Regions from separate parts of the Microcella alkaliphila genome, predicted to be linked through region 2. Evidence: predicted binding sites of a transcription regulator. Region 2 holds the regulator's gene; the other holds the start of a gene.
What was found. The regulator HrcA, encoded in region 2, represses chaperone genes, less so after heat shock. The targets are predictions, from matches to a motif close to TTNGCACTCGNNNNNNNCGAGTGCNAA.

Region 1 (9,262 bases), 1.1 Mb from region 2:
GAACACGCCCGACTCGTCGACCTCGACCGCCTCACCCGACAGCACGTCGGTGTAGGTGCCCGCCCTCAGCGAGGTCTCGAACTGGCCCTCGAGGTCGAGCGGCCCGCCGTTGAACGCGATGTACCCGTACTCGCCGCGGCCGAATCCCGAGAGGGCGCGCAACTCGCCGTCGAAGCGCACGTCATCGGTGAGCGGCGCATCGCCGACGGCGGAGCGGAACGCGAGCATCCCCGTCACCCCGGTCCAGCGCTGCGGGCACACCCACTCGCCGGGCTCGTACCGCGGCTGCGGCGCGTCGGCCGCGTCTGCGCACGAGGCGTCGGCGACGCGACCGTCCGCCTGAAGCGGCGGAGCAGCATCCCGCCCCTCGAAGGCGTAGCCGCTCGAGAGCTGGGGCGTTCCGTACGGGTGGGCGAGCATGAATGCGAGCCCCAGCAGGTAGGCGTCGCCGTCTTTGTACGACAGGGTTTCGCCGTTGCGCTCCGTGTCGTGGTTGTCGACGAACGAGATGGCGAGCTCGCTCGGCACCGAGCCGCCGTCGGGCCCGAACACGACCCGCGGGTTCAGCGACCCCGAGTCGACCATGCTCTTCAGCGTGCGCGCGTAGAGGAACTCCCACGACGGCCCGTTGTCGAGGTACTCCTCGGGCTGAATCGGTTCGCTGGATGCCCGGATCACCTCCTGATAGACGCGCACCCCCTCGGGCAGGTCGCGAATGATGGCGGCGATGTCCTCGGGCGGCATGTGCTTGGCCGCGTCGATGCGGAACCCGCTCACGCCGAGACTCAGCAGGTCGTCGAGGTAGCTGCGGAGCCCCTCGCGCACACGTTCGGTGCCGGTGGCGAGGTCGGCGAGGTTCACGAGCCGGCAGTTGCGCACCTCGTCGGCGTCGCGGTAATCGATGATCTCGCCGGTGGGCGACTCGGTGCACTGGTGGAAGTCGTCGGGCTCCCAGATGCCGGGGTAACGGAAGTGCTCGAACTCGCTGCCGGCCCACCCGACGCCGGGCGTGCCGAGGCCGGTCATGTGGTTGACGACCGCGTCGGCGACGATGTCGACGTCGTGCTCGGCGCAGGTGGAGACCATGGCGGCGAACTCGTCGCGGGTGCCGAGGCGTGACTCGATCTGGTAGCTGACGGGCTGGTAGTGCACCCACCATTCGTCGCGGACGACATGTTCCTGCGGCGGGCTGGTCAGCACCCAGTCGATGCCGGCGTCGCCCAGGAATTCACACTCGTCGGCGATGGCGTTCCACGTCCACTGGAACAGGAGGATGCCCGCATCGCGGCTGCCGGCGGGCTCGGGCGCGGTCGTGGCGGGCGTGCATCCGGCGAGGAGGCCGACGGTCCCTATGGCGGCGGCGATGCCGGCGGCGATGGTGCGGCCGGCGCGTCTTGCAAGCGCTTGCATTCCGTCAGTCTAGGTCAGGCTCCCACCGGGCGCGAGCGAGATCCACACGCACGCTCATCAGGTCGGCGCCGGAGTGCGCGACGTCGGCGCGCAGGGGAGTGCCTTCCGCGCGGTAGTGGGCCACTGCATCCGTTTCGTGTCCGGCCGGGGGCCTGCCATCGGAGCGGATCACGCGCCACCACGCGACCGTGCCGCCCGACTCGGCCATGACCCGACCGACGGCGCGCGCGCCGCGCGAGCCGAGGGTCGCCGCCACGTCGCCATAGGTCATGACGCGCCCCGGTGGGATTAGTTCGACGACGGTGAGTACGGCGCCCGCGAAGTCGAGTTCGTCGCTCAGATGGCCAGCTTTCCGATGACCTCGCCGTACTCGGTCTCGCCGACCTCGACGAAGCCGATGCGGCGGAAGAACTCTCCCGGGCCGTCGTCGCCGGTCTCCCAGATGACGTGCAGCGTCTCGAAGCCACGCGAGCGGGCCTCCTCCGCGAGCTGCCGGACGGCGAAGCGGCCGACGCCGCGGCCCTGCGCTCCGGCGTCGACGTTGATGCGCCACACGCACGAGCGGAACTCTTCGCGCGGGTTGTCGGGGTCGAAGTTACCGCGCACGAAGCCGACGACTTCCTCGCCGTCGAGCACGACCCGCGCCCACGTCGTGGTGGGGTTCAGATAGGCATCGTTCGCCGAGTACGAGACGGGCGTGACGTACTGTTCCTGGCCCGGGCGCAGAGTGAGGCCGTTCGCGGCCACGATGGTTTTCGCCGACAACTCTTCTACGCGCAAGTCACCCATGGCCCCCAGGGTAGAGGACGGGCGTGAATGCCGCGCGAAGAGTTATCTCGATGTCGAGACAATTCGGCCGAGGCGGTAGGCTGACCTGCGGCGCGCATCCGCGCCCTTGGCCGCCCTGCGGCCGCGCCTGCCGCGCATCCTTTGCCGCGGGCGCCCCACCGACGTGCGACAGACCCAACCGAAAGGCCCCGCATGGAGAAGATCAAGGTCGAAGGCACCGTCGTCGAACTCGACGGCGATGAGATGACCCGCATCATTTGGCAGTTCATCAAGGACCGCCTGATTCACCCCTACCTCGACGTCACGCTCGAGTACTACGACCTCGGCATTCAGCACCGCGACGAGACCGACGACCAGGTCACGATCGACGCCGCCCACGCCATCCAGAAGCACGGTGTCGGCGTCAAGTGCGCGACGATCACGCCCGACGAGGCACGCGTCGAAGAGTTCGGCCTGAAGAAGATGTGGCGCAGCCCCAACGGCACGATCCGCAACATCCTCGGTGGCGTCATCTTCCGCGAGCCGATCATCATCTCGAACATCCCGCGCCTGGTGCCGGGCTGGAACAAGCCGATCATCATCGGTCGCCACGGGTTCGGCGACCAGTACCGCGCCACCGACTTCCTCTTCAAGGGCGAGGGCACGCTCACCGTCGAATTCACCCCGAAGGACGGCGGTGAGCCGCAGAAGTTCGAGGTCTACCAGTCGCCCGGCGACGGCATCGCCCAGGTGCAGTACAACCTCGACGCGTCGATCATCGACTTCGCCCGCGCCTCGCTGAATTACGGTCTCTCGCGCGGTTACCCGGTCTACCTCTCGACGAAGAACACGATCCTGAAGGCCTACGACGGCCGCTTCAAGGACCTCTTCCAGGAGATCTACGAGACCGAGTTCAAAGACAAGTTCGAGGCCGCCGGCATCACCTACGAGCACCGCCTCATCGACGACATGGTCGCCAGCGCCATGAAGTGGGAGGGCGGCTACGTCTGGGCCTGCAAGAACTACGACGGCGACGTGCAGTCCGACACGGTCGCGCAGGGCTTCGGCTCTCTCGGCCTCATGACCAGCGTGCTCACGACCCCCGACGGCAAGATCGTCGAGGCCGAGGCGGCCCACGGCACGGTGACGCGCCACTACCGCCAGCACCAGCAGGGCAAGCCCACCTCGACGAACCCGATCGCCTCGATCTTCGCGTGGACCCGCGGTCTCATGCACCGCGGCAAGCTCGACGACAACGCCGCGCTCATCGAGTTCGCCGAGACGCTCGAAGACGTCGTCATCAAGACGGTCGAGAGCGGCAAGATGACGAAGGACCTGGCGCTGCTCGTCAGCCCCGACCAGGAGTGGCTGACCACCGAAGACTTCCTCGCAGCCCTCGACGAGAACCTGCAAGCGCGACTCGGCGCGTAAGCGCCGATCGCGTCGCGTTTCGTCGCGAACGCTGGATGCCCGTGGTGCGAACCACGGGCATCCGTGCGTTAGCGGTAGCTTGCGTGATAATACCCCTGGGGGTATATTGATCGACGAGGCGTCGACCACGCCACACTGATCGAAAGGACCGCCCATGTGCTCACCCATCCGTTGCTCAAGCTGCGGCAAGGTCACCTGGACCGGCTGCGGCCAGCACGTCGACGAGGCGCTCGCCCCGTTCTCGGCCGACGAGCGCTGCACCTGCGCGAACTGACGATTGCGGAGGCGCGCGCCGCGGCGTTAACCGCGCTCACCACCACCGCCGCGGGCGACAGTCTGTGCACGCTGTCGCGCGAGCGACTGCCCGCGGCGAAGTATCACGAGGGCGCGGTCGCTGCACTCGGCGATGCCCTGCGCGCCGCACGCGCCGATATTGCGCCGCCCGAGCCTGCGGCGTGGGGCGCCCAGTGGGACCACCTCGCCGAGCGCGACGCAGGCTGGCGCGCCTACCTCGCCGGCGGCCGCGACGCTCTCGCGCGCCTCGCCTGACGCGCCTCAGGCAAGCCTGCCCTTGCTGGTGATCGCTGCGCGCACCGAGTAGACCTGACCCATGACGCGCGTTGCCGCTTCCCTCCGCCGCTACCCGCTGGTGGCTGCGGCGTTGGCCGTCGGGGCGGTGGGTCTCGCGCTGTTGGCGATCGAGCTGGAACCGGCCGCGCGCATCCTGGTATCGGTGTTCGCCGCCGCCGTCGCCCTGAAAGAGGGCGTGTCGATGGTGCGCAGCCTGCTCAGTCGACAGTTCGGGCTCGACCTGCTCGCCGTCATGGCGATCACGGCGACGCTGCTCGTCGGCGAGTACTGGGCGAGCCTGATCATCGTGTTCATGCTCGCCGGCGGTGAGGCGCTCGAGGACTACGCCGAGAACCGAGCCCGCCGCGAGCTGAGCGCCCTGCTTGACCGGGTTCCGCAGCGCGCGCACCGAATCGGCCCCGACGGCGCGATCGACGACGTTCCCGTCGACGCGGTCGCGGTCGGCGATCGGCTACTCGTGCGCCCGGCGGAGATCGTTCCGGTGGATGCACGCCTCGCCTCCCGCGAGGGATCCTTCGACGAGTCATCGCTCACGGGTGAGAGCCTGCCCGTCGACAAGGAGAGCGGCGACGAGGTCGCGAGCGGTTCGGTGAACGGCCCGGCCGCGGTGGAGATCATCGCATCGGCGCTCGCCGCCGACAGCCAGTATCAGCGCATCGTCGAACTCGTGCGGGAGGCATCGGAGTCGAAGGCCCCGCTCGTGCGCCTCGCCGATCGCTACGCGGTGCCGTTCACCCTGCTGAGTCTTGCCATTGCCGGCATCGCCTGGGCGGTCAGCGGCGACCCCGTCCGATTCGCCGAGGTGCTCGTTGTCGCGACCCCGTGCCCGCTGCTCATCGCCGCTCCCGTCGCGTTCATGGGCGGCATGTCGAGCGCCGCCCGCAACGGGGTCGTGGTGAAGAACGCGGGCACCCTCGAGAAGCTGTCGAGGGTGCGCACGGTCGCCTTCGACAAGACGGGCACCCTCACGAGGGGTCACCCGGAGGTGGTCGACGTGCGCCCGGCCGCCGGTGACGGCACAGCGAACCTCCGCCCCGATGAGCTGCTGCGGCTCGTCGGAAGCGCCGAACGCTACTCATCGCACGTGCTGGCCGCCGCTCTGCAGCAGGCGGCCGAGCGTCGCGGTCTCGCGCTCAGTGATTCGACCGACGCCCGCGAGGTCGCGACCCACGGTGTTGCCGCGACCCTCGACGGGCGTGCGCTCGTCGTCGGCAAGCCGGCGTTCGTGGCGGAGGCGATCGTTGGGAACGCGGCCCCGATCATCCGCCCCGAGCTGCCGAGCGGCGAGGCAGCCGTCTACGCGGCGGTCGATGGGCGCTTCGCCGGCACGATCATCCTGCGCGACCAAGTGCGTGACGAGTCGGCCGAGACCGTTGCCGCGCTCGGCCCGCTCGGCGTCACCCGTGTGCTGATGGTGACCGGAGATGTGGAGGCGACGGCGCGCCCGATCGCCGCGTCGCTCGGCATCGACGAGGTGCACGCCGAGTGCCTGCCGGCCGACAAGGTGCGCATCGTGCGCGAGGCCGAGCCGCGTCCCGTGGTGATGGTCGGCGACGGCGTGAACGACGCTCCCGTGCTCGCGGTGGCCGATGTCGGTATCGCGATGGGCGCGCGCGGCGCCACCGCGGCCGGCGAAAGCGCGGATGCTGTCGTGCTGGTCGACGACGTCTCCCGCGTTGTCGAGGCGGTCACCATCGGACACCAGACGGTGCGCATCGCCCTGCAAAGCATCTGGCTCGGCATCATCATCTCGGTCGGCCTGATGCTCGTCGCGTCGGTCGGCCTGCTGCCGGCTGTTGTCGGAGCGCTCCTGCAAGAGGTCGTCGACCTGGTCGCGATTCTCGCGGCCCTGCGTGCAGTACGGGCCGGCACCCGTGGGGTACCGGCCCGTCCGTCGCGGCGTGTGCCGCAGCTTACGCGGTGACTTCTGCCCGCGTGCCGGTGGTCTCGACCGCGATCTTGCGCGGCTTCGCCTTCTCGAGCACGGGGATCATCACACTGAGCACACCGTTCTCGTAGTGGGCGCTGATGCTCTCGGTGTCGATGTCCTTACCGAGGGTCAGCTGGCGCAGGTAGGCGCCGGCCGGACGCTCGCGGGTCAGCCACTGCACGCCCTCCTGCGAACGCGGGGTGCGCTCGGCGCGGATGGTGAGCAGCTGGCCGTCGACGTCAACGTCGACGCTGCCCGGGTCGACGCCCGGCAGGTCGGCGGTCAGCACGTAGTGGTCGCCGTCGCGGTAGACGTCCATCGGCATGAGCCGGGGGCTTTCGCGGCGGTCGAGCAGCGTGCCGGCGACGCGGTCGAGCTCACGGAACGGGTCGAAGAACATGGTCATGATGTGGCTCCTTTCGGTCACGTCGCCCGCCGGTGTGGCGGGTAGTGGTGAAGTTGAGTCGGAGTGACTCAACTACCGATAATTTAGCACTCGACAGCCGAGAGTGCTAGAAATTCGCGCACGGCGAAATCGCGGATTCACGGGGCTCATTCCCCGGGAATCCAACGCTCCCGGTATGCGTCAGTACCCGGCGAAGTAGTCCGTGCGCACCCGTCGCGCCCCCGCGCGCCGGAGCGCCGTCGCGGCGTCGGCGACGAGTGACGGCGCTCCCGAGACATACGCGCGCCGGGAGGCGAGATCGGGCACGGCGGTGAGCAAAGCATCCGCCGTCACGGGGGTGTCGTCGAGGACGGTGACGGTCGCCCCCGCGCTTTCGAGCACGTCGCGGTACAGCACCTCGCCGGGGCGCGACGGAACGTAGACGACGTGCACGTCGCGGCTTTCCCCGCGCGCGGCCGCCGAGCCGAGTTGGCTGGCGAAGGGGGTCACGCCGATGCCCCCGGCGATCATCACCACCGGGGTTGCCGGGTCGCGCGGCAGGAGGAAGTCGCCCGAGATCTGCGTGGCCTGCACGGTCGCGCCCTCGTCGAGTTCGCGGAGGACGCGTTTGAACGACGAGCCGTCGGTGGGCGTCCGCATCCCGAGCGAGATCTGGTCGTGCTCGGGAGCCGATGCGATCGAAAAGACGCGCCGGGTGCCGCGCCGGTCGGCGCGGTGAGGCAGGTGCAATTCGAGGTACTGACCCGGCTCGAAGGGCACGGGGCGAGACGGGGCGAACGTGAACTCGGTCGCGCTGTCTGACAGCGCGCGCGACCCCGTGAGCCGTAGCGAGAACCCGCCGCGGCGGGATACGGCGAAACCCACGATGTTGGCGGCGACGAGCGCGAGCTCGGGCGAGGTGTAGAGCGGCCCGAACTGGAACGGGATCGAGAACAGCAGCGCGGTCACCACGGCCACCAACCACTGCTGCCAGCGCCGAGGCGGCAGGGTGAGCGGCTCACTGAGCATGTAGCCGGCAAGGAAAACCACGGGGAACAGCAAGAGCACCGAGCCGTACGCGTCGAGCGCGCTCGGGCCGGTGCCCGCGATACGCGTGCCGATGATGGCGACCGTCACGACGACGAGAATTACGCCGATATCGAGGCGGCGGGTGCGGTCGAGCAGCAGCAACGCGCCGAGGGCAACGACGGGCAGCATCGCCGGCGTCGCGATCCACCAGATGCCGACGGTCAGCTGCAGCAGTCCCGCGACGAGCACCCCGGTTGCCGCCGGGTTCAGAATGTGCCGGCCACGCCAGACGATCAGGTACTTCGACAGAGCCGCGACGATGCCCGCGACCGCCGCCCCGATGAGGTCGAGGGTGGCGACGGTGGGCGGCACCAGACACGCAATGATGAGGGCGGTGATGACGCTCGACTCGCGATGCGGAACGACGCGCGCGAGCCGCGCCGCCGCCTCGTTCGCGCCGAGCGTGGCCACGACCACGACGGCGAGCGTCGCGAGCAGTCCGTAGGGGTTGACTCCGATGACGCCGAGGGAGCCCAGCAGCAGTCCGATGGCGAGCACGGCGGAAAGCGCGATCGTCGTCAGCCGGTACATGCTGACCTGAGCGGTGACGCGGTCGATCGTCGCTCTCATCGGAACAGCTCTCCTTCCCAGCCGGGGCTCGCCTCGAGGCGGCCGTCAGCGTGCATCCGTACGTATTCGACGCCGAGCCGCTCAGCGATTGCGGTGGGCTCGCCGAGGAACAGCGCGGTGGCCGCCCCATCGGCGACGAGCGCCGAGTCGGCGACGGCCCACGTCGCGATGACGTCGAGTGCGAGGGGCCGGCCCGTCATCGCGTCGACGAGGTGGTGAAGGCCCGGCCCCCACGCGCGCCGATTTGGCGCTGACGCGGCGAGGGCACGTCCGCCGGCGAGTTCGACGACCCCGACGACCAGTTCCGGATTCGCGGGGTTTTCGAGCCCGACACGGATGCTCGCCTCGCCCACCGCGCGTAGATCACCGCTGCCGTCAACGACCGCTCCGGCCGCCCCCCGTTCGAGGAGGAGCTCCGCGACGAGGTCGACGAGGTACCCCTTGCCGGCTGCCCCCACGTCGAGCACGACGGGGGAGGCAGTGTGGAGTGCACAGGCCCCATCGCCGCTGTTCTCGGTGAGTGCGATCGCGTCATCCCAGGCGGGCGCCGCGATCGGGTCGCCCGCCGGCGTGAGGCGGTAGGCGGCGTCATAGCCCAGTTGTTCGAGGCTGCGGCCGACGAGGGGATTCACCCGACCGTTCGTCACCTCGTACAGCTCGCGTAGGTGGCGCATGAGGGGCCCCGCGTCTGCCGCGAGGGCGTGGTGGCCGGGAGTGCGCGCGATCGCCGCGATTCGCGAGTCGTCACGAAATCGCGACCAGTCGCGGTCGAACTGCGCGATGCGGTCGTCGACGGCGACGCGGTCCGCGTGCGTTCCACCGGCTCCCTCATGACCGGGATGCACGTCGAGGCGCCAGGGGGCACCGATCGCCTCGAACTCCCAGACGACCGGATCAGTTGCTGAGGGCATCCGCCTTGATCTGCTCGAGCGCATCGGTGAAGCCGTTACCGGTGAGCGATGACCCGGCCACGCGCGTGACCTCGACCTCGTCGACGCGCTGGCCGACGACCTCAGCCTCGATGCCGCCCGAGAACATCGTTTGGAAGCGCGACGTCGTCGGGTTCGTCGGGTTCGTTCCCACCGTTA
Region 2 (9,262 bases):
GTGGGTCTGGTACGCCGGCTGGGCCGACAAGTACGCGCAGGTCGCGGGCAACGGCAACCCCGTCGCGGGCCCGTACTTCAACCTGTCCGTGCCCGAACCGACCGGCGTCGTCGCCGCGATCGCGCCGCAGCAGCGCGTCGGAACGTCGCTGCTGGGTCTCGCCGCCGTCGTCGCGCCGATCATCGTGTCGGGCAACACCGTCGTCGTCGTGCCGAACCAGCAGGCGCCCCTGTCGGCCATCACCCTCGCGGAGGTGCTCGCCACCTCGGATGTGCCGGGTGGCGTCATCAACGTGTTGACCGGCTCGCCCGCCGAAATGGCGCCGTGGCTGGCCGCGCACGCCGACGTGAACGCGCTCGACCTCGCCGGAGCCGCCGACATCGAGTGGGTCGACCTGCAGCTGTCGGCGGCCGAGACGCTCAAGCGCGTGCTCGCCCCGGTGTCGGGCGTTCCCGCCCCGGCGCTCGAGCGCATCACCGCGTTCACCGAGACGAAGACGGTCTGGCACACCAAGTCGATGCTCTAGCTCTCTGCTGCGTCAACAACTCAGGACTAGCGCGCGCCGCGGCGCCCGCGCCCGCCCCACCCGGTGTCAACAACTCAGGACTAACGCGCCATCACGCGGTCTGCCGCGGCGCGATCACGGCCGCTGGCGGCGTTAGTCCTGAGTTGTTGACACATGGGTCGTGAGGGGGAGCGGGTTCCCCCGCGCGGGGGATGGCGAGTGACCCTCGTGTCGGTAACGTTGCAGGCTGACCCTGAGGAGAGATAGTCACGTGATTGCCGATATTCAAGAGTTCACCGCGTCCGTCGACCCGCTGTGGCAGTGGCTCGCCGTCATGGGGGCGGGAGCGATTCCGTTCGTCGAGTCGTACGGTGCGGGCCCGATCGGGATCGTCGTCGGGGTGACGCCAATCGTCGCGATCCTGGCCGCCATCGCCGGGAACATTGCATCCATGACGATCGTGGTGCTCGCGACGAGCGGCGCCCGCGACAAGCTCACGAACGCCGAGAAGCCGCTGAGCCCCCGCCGTCAGAGCTTCACCCGAGCGTTCGACAAGTGGGGTGTGCCCGGCGTGAGCCTGCTCGGTCAGTGGATTCTGCCGAGCCAGATCACGTCGTCAATCATGGTGGGGATCGGCGCGTCGAAGCAGAAGGTCATCGTCTGGCAGATCATCTCGATCATCCTGTGGGGCGTCGCGTTCGGCGCGCTCGCCTGGGCCGCCGTCGCCGCGATCCGCGGCTGAGTGTGTCAACAACTCAGGACTAACGGTCCGGCACGACGCGACACCCGCCTCTACGGGCGCGTTCGCGCGCGCTAGTCCTGAGTTGTTGACGAGCGGGGCGGGAGGTGCCCGCGCGTTAGTCCTGAGTTGTTGACGGGAGCGCGAGGGCGAGGCGGGCGAGGGTGTCCGCGGGGCTGAGGTGCTCGCCGGTGCGTTCGACCTCGTGCACGAGCGCAACGAGCGCGGAGTTCACCGGCGTGGGCACGCCGTGCGCACCGCCGAGGGCGACGATGACACCGTTGATCTGATCGACCTCGGTCACACGACCGCGGCGAATACTCTGCAGCATGGATGCCGGGTTCGGCACGTCCCCCATCCCTGTGGCCAGGCGCCTCGCCAGCTCGTCGGCGGCGACACGGCCTCGCTCTCGAATGCGCGCGACGGCGTCCGCATTCACGCCCCCGATCGGGCCCCACGAGACGCCCTCGGCGTCGCCGACAGCGACGGTTTCGACCATCCCGCTTGTGAGAACGCGGCGGAGTCGGTCATCGGCGATGGTCTGCTGGACGCTCAGCCCGGTGATGGCGGGTAGGGCATTGACCTGGTTGATGAGCAGCTTGGTGAACTGTGCGCCGCGGATGTCGTCGGTGACGGTGAGCTCCGCCGGAAGCGCATGGCGCAAGACCGGCTCTGTGACCGCCACGGCGTCGTCTTCACCTCCGAGCGTCAGACCGTTCGGCCCGGTCACGGTGATGCGACCGGGGCCGGTGAGGCTCACGGCGAACAGCGCCAGGCCGACGGCGACGGGAGAGTTCGGAAGCGCATCCCGAACCGCCTGCTCGCCACCCAGACCGTTTTGCAGCACCAGCACCGGAGTGCCGTCGTGGCCGGCCCACTCTGGGAGCGCCGCCGCGGAGTCATGCGCTTTCGTGGCGAGCACGAGAAGGTCGGCTGCCTCGGCGTCGCCGCCCACGACCGAGACGCGGGCGCGCCACTTGCCCCAGCCCCCGTCGACGTGAAGACCGTCGGCCGCGATCGCCGCCGCGTGCTCACCGCGCGCGACCACCGCGACGACGTGCCCCGCGCGGTGGAGGAGCGCGGCGAGCACCCCGCCGACGGCTCCGGCTCCGATCACGATGACGCGCATCCGCCCATGCTAGGTCGAGCCGGTAGCGTTGACTCCGTGATCTCCGGCCTGCTGCTCGTCGATAAGCCTGCCGGCCTCACCAGCCACGACGTGGTCGCTCGCGCTCGTCGCGCCCTCGGTACGCGCAAGGTCGGCCACGCCGGCACCCTCGACCCTGCGGCCACCGGCCTGCTGACGCTGGGCGCGGGCCCTGCGACGCGCCTGCTCACCTATCTCGTGGGTCTCGACAAGCAGTACACGACGACGATCCGCCTCGGCCAGAGCACGACGACCGATGACGCCGAGGGTGACGCGATCGGCGAGCGAGCGTCGGCCGCCGCGCTCGCCGCCGCCACCGACGACCGCATCGCCGCCGCGGTCGCCTCCCTCACCGGCGAGCTCGACCAGGTGCCGAGCGCGGTCAGCGCGATCAAGGTCGACGGTCGCCGCGCGTACGACCGCGTGCGCGCGGGCGAGGAGGTCACGCTGGCCTCGCGTCGCGTGACCGTCTCGCGCTTCGACGTGCTCGACATTCGCCGAACGAGTGACTCCGTCGACGTCGACGCGGTCGTCGATTGCTCGTCGGGCACCTACATCCGCGCGCTCGCCCGCGACCTCGGCACCGCCCTCGGCGTCGGCGGGCATCTGACGGCCCTGCGCCGCACCCGCGTCGGCCCGTTCACAGTTGACGACGATGCGACGATCACCCTGGATGCTCTTGTCGCCGCGGGCGGGGACGCGTCCGCCCCAGCCCTCCTCGCGCCGCCCGCCGAGGTCGCCGCCCGCCTGTTCCCCGTCCTCCACACCACGGACGACCAGACGCGGGATCTGTCGCACGGCAAGAAGCTCGACGGCCTGGACATCGCCGACGCTTCCCCGGTCGCCGCCGTCGACATGCAGGGCCGTCTCGTGGCGTTGCTCAGCGTTGAGGCGGGACGGGGCCGTATTCTGACGGGGTTCCCGCAGGAGCCGTAGACCCCCGCACTGCACAGCCCGCATCGCAGACCCCCGCCGCCCAGGAGTACACCGTGATCGAGTGGTTCAGCTTCGTGCAGATCGGCGTCGCCACGCTGGTTGGTCTGATCGCGCTGGTCTTCGGCGCGATGGGGCGTCGCCCCGACGACGTGACGGTGCTCGGGAGCGCCCTCGTCGCGCTACTGCTCATTGCGCAGATCGTCGTCGGCATCGTGCAGCCGCTCGTCGGCAACGACCCGACCGGCGACATCGTCGAGTGGTGGCTCTACCTCATCGTGGCGCTGCTGCTCGTGGTCGCCGGCGTTGTGTGGGCGCTCATCGATCGCACCCGCTGGGCGACCATCATCTTGGGCGTGGTTGCGGTCACCGTGGCGGTGATGGTCTACCGCATGAACCAGATCTGGTTCGTGCAGACGGTGGGCGGCGCGCTCGGCGCGTAGCTCAGCTACAGCGCCTCGATCGCCGCCATCACCTCGTCGAGGTGCCCGTCGATGGTGGGCACGACGAGCACCGCTGACGTCTCTCGCAGTTCCTCGACGCTGAACACCCCGGTCGCCACCGCGATGAACGGGATGCCCGCTGCCACCGCCGCCTCGTCGTCGCGCGGGGTGTCGCCGATGATCACGAGGGTTTCGTCGGGCAGAGCGGCGCGCGCCGCCCGGGTGATGTCGCTGCGCTCGGGCGCGGTCGCCCCGAAGAACGAGCGGTTCCAGTCGAATCGGTCGGCGCCGAGCCCCGAGCCGTCGAGCTTGACGCGGGAGCGGGTGGCCGAGTTGCCGGTGAGTAGTGCGTTGACCCAGCCACGGGCATCCGCCTGATCGAGTGCCTCTCGGATGCCCGGCGCGATCTCTCGACGATCGCCCGCCTCCGCGCGCTCGACCGACAGCTCGTCGAGCGCGACTCGAGCCCGCTCGTGCCACTCGGCCGCGTCGAAGCCGAAGTGCTCGAGGATGTCGGTGAGGATGTGGCCGTCGGTCTTGCCGTGGGTGCGGGGGAGCGGCGGGCTGAGCTCGCGGCCCACGGCCCGCTCGACAGCGGTGTGGTAGAGCTCGCCGCCGCCGGTGAACGAGTTGAGCAGCAGGGTTCCGTCGACGTCCCAGAGAATCGTGGTCACGTCTCCATCCTTTCAGGCGTCGGCCAGGCGCCAGACCGGCGAGAATGGTGGTGATGCCCAGCGCCCTGCCCCTCGCCGACCCGGCCCCCGACGACGGGGCCCTGCCGGCGACCGTCGCCGACGGCGCCGCCGACCGGGCCTTCGGCGTCTACCTGCACGTGCCCTACTGCCGCGTGCGCTGCGGATACTGCGACTTCAACACCTACACGGCCGACGAGGTGCGGGGAACGTCCCGGGCCGATTTCGCCGAGCAGGCAATCGCGGAGGTCGAGCTTGCTACCCGCGTGCTCGCCGAGGCCGATCTTCCGCCCCGCCCCGCGAGCACGGTGTTCTTCGGCGGCGGAACCCCCACCCTTCTGCCGACGCGCGACCTTGCCCGCATGCTCGACGCCGTGCGCGGCGCCTTCGGCCTCGCCGACGGCGCGGAGGTGACGACGGAGGCGAACCCCGACTCCATCGATGCGCGCGGTCTCGCCGAGCTTGCCGAGGCGGGTTTCACCCGGGTGAGCCTGGGCATGCAGTCGGCGGTCCCGCACGTGCTGGCGACGCTCGAGCGCACCCACGACCCCGAGAACGTGCCGCGGCGGGTCGCCGAGGCGCGTGCGGCGGGCCTGCAGGTGAGCGTCGACCTGATCTTCGGCACGCCCGGCGAGAGCCTCGCCGACCTTGACCGCAGCATCGACGCGGCGCTCGCGACGGAGCCCGACCACCTGAGCGCCTACGCGTTGATCGTCGAGGAGGGCACGAAGCTCGCTCGCCAGATCGCCCGCGGCGAGGTGCCCCCGGTCGATGACGACCTGCACGCCGACATGTACGAGCACCTGGATGCACGGCTCGCCTCGGCCGGATACGCCTGGTACGAGGTCAGTAACTGGGCGCGCGACAACGCTCATCGCTCGCGCCACAATCTCGCCTACTGGACCGGTGAGGATTGGTGGGGCGTCGGTCCCGGCGCGCACAGCCACGTCGGCGGCGTGCGCTGGTGGAACGTGAAGCACCCGGCCGCCTACGCGCAGCGCCTCGCGTCTGCCCTGAGCCCGGCTGCGGGCCGCGAAACGCTCGACGCCGAGACGCGGCGGGTCGAGCGCGTGCTGCTGGAGACCCGCACGGCCCTCGGCCTGTCGGTCAGCGCGCTCGATGCGCCCGGACGCACCGCGGTCGCCGGTCTCATCGCCGACGAACTCGTGGATGCTCGCCTCGCCATCGCAGGCCGCCTCGTGCTCACGGCGCGCGGCCGCCTCCTCGCCGACGCGGTTGTGCGTCGGCTGCTGCCCGAGCCCGCGTAACCGCTGCGCTTAGTTCTTGATGAAGCGAATCGCGAGCGGGTAGGTGTAGGCCTGGCCGCGGTTCGCGGCCACTGCGGCGAGGATCGACAGCACGAGGATCGCGATCGACACCCCCACCAAGATCAAGAAGCCCACCAGCACGAGCGTCAACACGCTGCCAACGATCGCCGCGATCAGCATCGTGAGCTGGAAGTTGAGCGCCGTCGCCGTGTGGTCGCGCACGAACGGACCGCGGTCCTTCAGCACGAGGTATCCGATCAGCGCGGGGAGGAATCCGAAGAAGATCCCGCCGATGTGAATGAGGGTGGCCCAGAGTTTCTCGTCTTCCGGCCGCATCGGCTGCGGCGGGGCGGCATACGGCGAGCTCGGGGGAGGCACGTCAGTCATGAGGCCAGTAAACACCCAGCAGTGCCCTGCACGCGAGAGGGGCCCGGCCCTGCGGCCGAGCCCCTCGTCGTGTGATCGGTCAGGCGGCGCCTACTTGATGAGGCGCAGCGCGAACGGGTAGCGGTAGGCCACGCCGTCCTTCGCTTTCTGGAAGCCCATGATGCTCCAGATGAGCGAGAGCACCCAGAGCCCGAGCGGGAAGATCCAGCCGATCAGCGCCCAGAGGCCGAACGTCACTGTGGTGAGGATTGAGTTCAGGATGAACACGGCGATCTGGGCGATGGCCATCGTGATCTGGAAGTTCAGGGCCTCTTTCGACTCCTGACGCGTGAAGGTTCCGCGGTCCTTGAAGATCAGGAAGATGATGAGCGACGGCAGGATGCCGATGATGCCGCCGAGGTGCGCGAACGAGGCCCACTGGCGGTCTTCGGCCTCGCTGAGCGGCGCCGGTGCGGCCGACGACGCGGGGGGAGGAGGGGTGTCAGTCATGGGGTGAACTGCCTTTCGAGCGAGCGAACGGTGCGTATGAATACCCGGGGTGGAGCATGACCGTGCCGGCGCCGTCGGAGAGCACGGAACGCCTTCGTTGGCACTGACACACGCTCGACCGTACTCGCGCCGCACCGCGAGGGCAACGATTTCGCGCCCGCGCCCCGCGGTAGAATTGGCAGTCACGTCAGGTGAGTGCCAGGAATGGCGGCGGCGAGCGGCACGAAAGGGGGCATCGCATGGTGTCGGATCGAGCACTGCAGGTGCTTCGCGCCATCGTGCAGGACTACGTGTCCTCGCGAGAACCCGTGGGCTCGAAGGCCCTGGTCGAGCGTCACCAGTTCGGGGTGAGTTCGGCGACGATTCGCAACGACATGGCCCTTCTCGAGGAAGAAGAGTTGATCGCCGCGCCGCACACGTCCTCCGGCCGCGTTCCGACCGACAAGGGCTACCGGATGTTCGTCGACCAGCTCGCCGAGCTGCGGCCGCTGAGCGCTGGCCAGCGCCAGGCGATCGCGCAGTTCCTCGATCAGTCGATCGACCTTGACGACGTGTTTGCCCGCACCGTGCGCCTGCTCAGCCAGCTCACCAACCAGGTGGCGCTCGTGCAGTACCCGACGCTCGGCAATGCCCGCGTTCGTCACGTCGAGTTTGTGCCGATGACGGCGACCCGTCTCATGACGGTCTTCATCACCGACGGTGGGCGGGTCGACCAGCGCATCATCGAGCTTCCGCTCGAGGCCGACGAGGTGTTCGTCGGCGAATTGCGCGCGAAGGTCAACGCGCTTCTCGACGGCCGGCCGCTCGCGGACGTCGGCGGCCTCGCCGACGTTCTCGGCGAGCATTTCGCACCCGAGCGACGGGACGCCGTTCGCGTCGTCGCCGAGGCCCTCGTCGGCCACGTGGATGCGCACCGGCAAGATCGGCTCGTCATGGCGGGGGCGGCGAACCTCGTGCGCACAGAGGGCGACTTCGCCGGCAGCGTGTACCCGGTGCTCGAGGCCATTGAGGAGCAGGTGACCCTGCTCAAGCTCTTCAGCGAGATGGAACTCGACTCGCAGGCGGTCGCGGCTCGGATCGGCCGCGAGAATGCGGAGGCCCTGCACGAGGCGGCGGTTGTGACGTCGCCGTACAGCATGGGCGCAGATCAATCGGCGAGGCTGGGCGTTCTGGGCCCGACCCGCATGGACTATTCGAACAACATGGCAGCGGTACGCGCCGTCGCGCGCTATGTCAGCCGCCTACTGGGTGAGGACGAACGCTAAGTGGCAGATCACTACGAGACCCTCGGGGTCGCCCGAGACGCGAGCGCCGACGACATCAAGAAGGCCTACCGGCGCCTCGCGCGCGAGCTGCACCCCGACGTGAACCCGTCGAGCGAGGCGGCCGAGCGCTTCAAGCAGGTGACGCACGCGTACGATGTGCTGAGCGACCCGAACCAGCGCCAGCAGTACGACCTCGGCGGCTCCGGCGGCATGGGCGGCGGCTTTGGCGGCTTCGGCGACATCTTCGAGACGTTCTTCGGCGGCGGTCAGTCGCAGCGCGGCCCCCGATCGCGCCGCGAGCGCGGCCAGGACGCCCTCCTGCGCGTCGAGGTCGAGCTGAACGAGATTATCTTCGGCACGACCCGCACCCTCGATGTCGACACGGCGATCCTCTGCGAGACCTGCAACGGCTCGTGCTGCGCCCCCGGAACCGAGCCCATCACCTGCGACATCTGCCGCGGCTCCGGCCAGATTCAGCGCACGGTACGCAGCCTGCTCGGCAACGTGATGACCTCGTCGCCGTGCGGATCCTGCCGCGGTTACGGCACGGTCATCCCGAACCCGTGCCCGTCGTGCGCCGGTCAGGGCCGCGTGCGCGCCCGCCGCTCGATCCCCGTCGACATTCCCGCCGGCGTCGACACCGGCCTGCGCATCCAACTGCCCGGACAGGGCGAGGTGGGCCCCGCCGGCGGCCCCAACGGTGACCTCTACCTCGAGATCAAGGTGAAGACGCACGAGACGTTCAGCCGCCAGGGCGACGACCTGATGGCCACCGTCGAGGTGCAGATGGCCGACGCGATCCTCGGCACGACCGTCACCCTGCCCGCGCTCGACGGCGACGTGTCCATCGAGATCAAGCCGGGCACGCAGAGTGCCGAGGTGCTGACCGTGAAAGAACGCGGTATTACGCGCCTGCGCGGCGCCGGTCGCGGCGACCTGAAGCTCGGCATTCAGGTGGTCACGCCGGTGAGGCTCAACAGCAAAGAGACGAAGCTCATCCAAGAGTTTGCGCAGAGCCGCCGGCCCGTGCCTCCGCAGTTCTCGACCTTCCAGCAGGGGCTGTTCTCGAAGCTGCGTGACCGCTTCCTGAACCTGTAGCGTCGGCGGCGTGGCGCACTTCTACCTCGACGAGACGCTCGCGCTGGCCAGCGCCGCCGCGGGCCACGAGGTCGCCCTGACCGGTCCTGATGCCCGTCACGCCGTCACGGTCGCACGCCTGCGCGCTGGCGAAACGGTGCGCGTCGGCGACGGCGCGGGAACGATCGCGCTCGGAGGCGTGCGCGACGCGGCGCCCGATCGGGTCGTGCTCGTCCTCGAGAGCGTGGATGCGCATCCCGAGCCCCCGACGCGCCTCACGCTCGTCCAGGCGCTCGCGAAGGGCGACCGCGATGAGT

Region 1: a site for HrcA is predicted at 6,620-6,646, ahead of CPY97_RS02865 (Hsp20/alpha crystallin family protein). Genes of this name have one in related genera too.

The regions. Positions count from the first base shown of each region.
Region 1 is NZ_AP017315.1:589,841-599,102, forward strand. Features, by position in the region: gene CPY97_RS02840 (alpha-amylase) at 1-1,410, opposite strand, end outside; gene CPY97_RS02845 (MGMT family protein) at 1,415-1,852, opposite strand; gene CPY97_RS02850 (GNAT family N-acetyltransferase) at 1,747-2,199, opposite strand; gene CPY97_RS02855 (NADP-dependent isocitrate dehydrogenase) at 2,392-3,609, shown strand; gene CPY97_RS13365 (hypothetical protein) at 3,766-4,158, shown strand; gene CPY97_RS02860 (heavy metal translocating P-type ATPase) at 4,220-6,124, shown strand; gene CPY97_RS02865 (Hsp20/alpha crystallin family protein) at 6,114-6,536, opposite strand; gene CPY97_RS02870 (FAD-dependent oxidoreductase) at 6,717-8,174, opposite strand; gene CPY97_RS02875 (FAD:protein FMN transferase) at 8,171-9,085, opposite strand; gene CPY97_RS02880 (hypothetical protein) at 9,069-9,262, opposite strand, start outside.
Region 2 is NZ_AP017315.1:1,684,002-1,693,263, reverse strand. Features, by position in the region: gene CPY97_RS08370 (aldehyde dehydrogenase family protein) at 1-526, shown strand, start outside; gene CPY97_RS08365 (hypothetical protein) at 777-1,247, shown strand; gene CPY97_RS08360 (ketopantoate reductase family protein) at 1,363-2,373, opposite strand; gene truB (tRNA pseudouridine(55) synthase TruB) at 2,380-3,327, shown strand; gene CPY97_RS08350 (hypothetical protein) at 3,381-3,767, shown strand; gene CPY97_RS08345 (HAD family hydrolase) at 3,773-4,441, opposite strand; gene hemW (radical SAM family heme chaperone HemW) at 4,495-5,727, shown strand; gene CPY97_RS08335 (DUF4870 domain-containing protein) at 5,737-6,114, opposite strand; gene CPY97_RS08330 (DUF4870 domain-containing protein) at 6,205-6,603, opposite strand; gene hrcA (heat-inducible transcriptional repressor HrcA) at 6,843-7,868, shown strand; gene dnaJ (molecular chaperone DnaJ) at 7,869-8,966, shown strand; gene CPY97_RS08315 (16S rRNA (uracil(1498)-N(3))-methyltransferase) at 8,977-9,262, shown strand, end outside.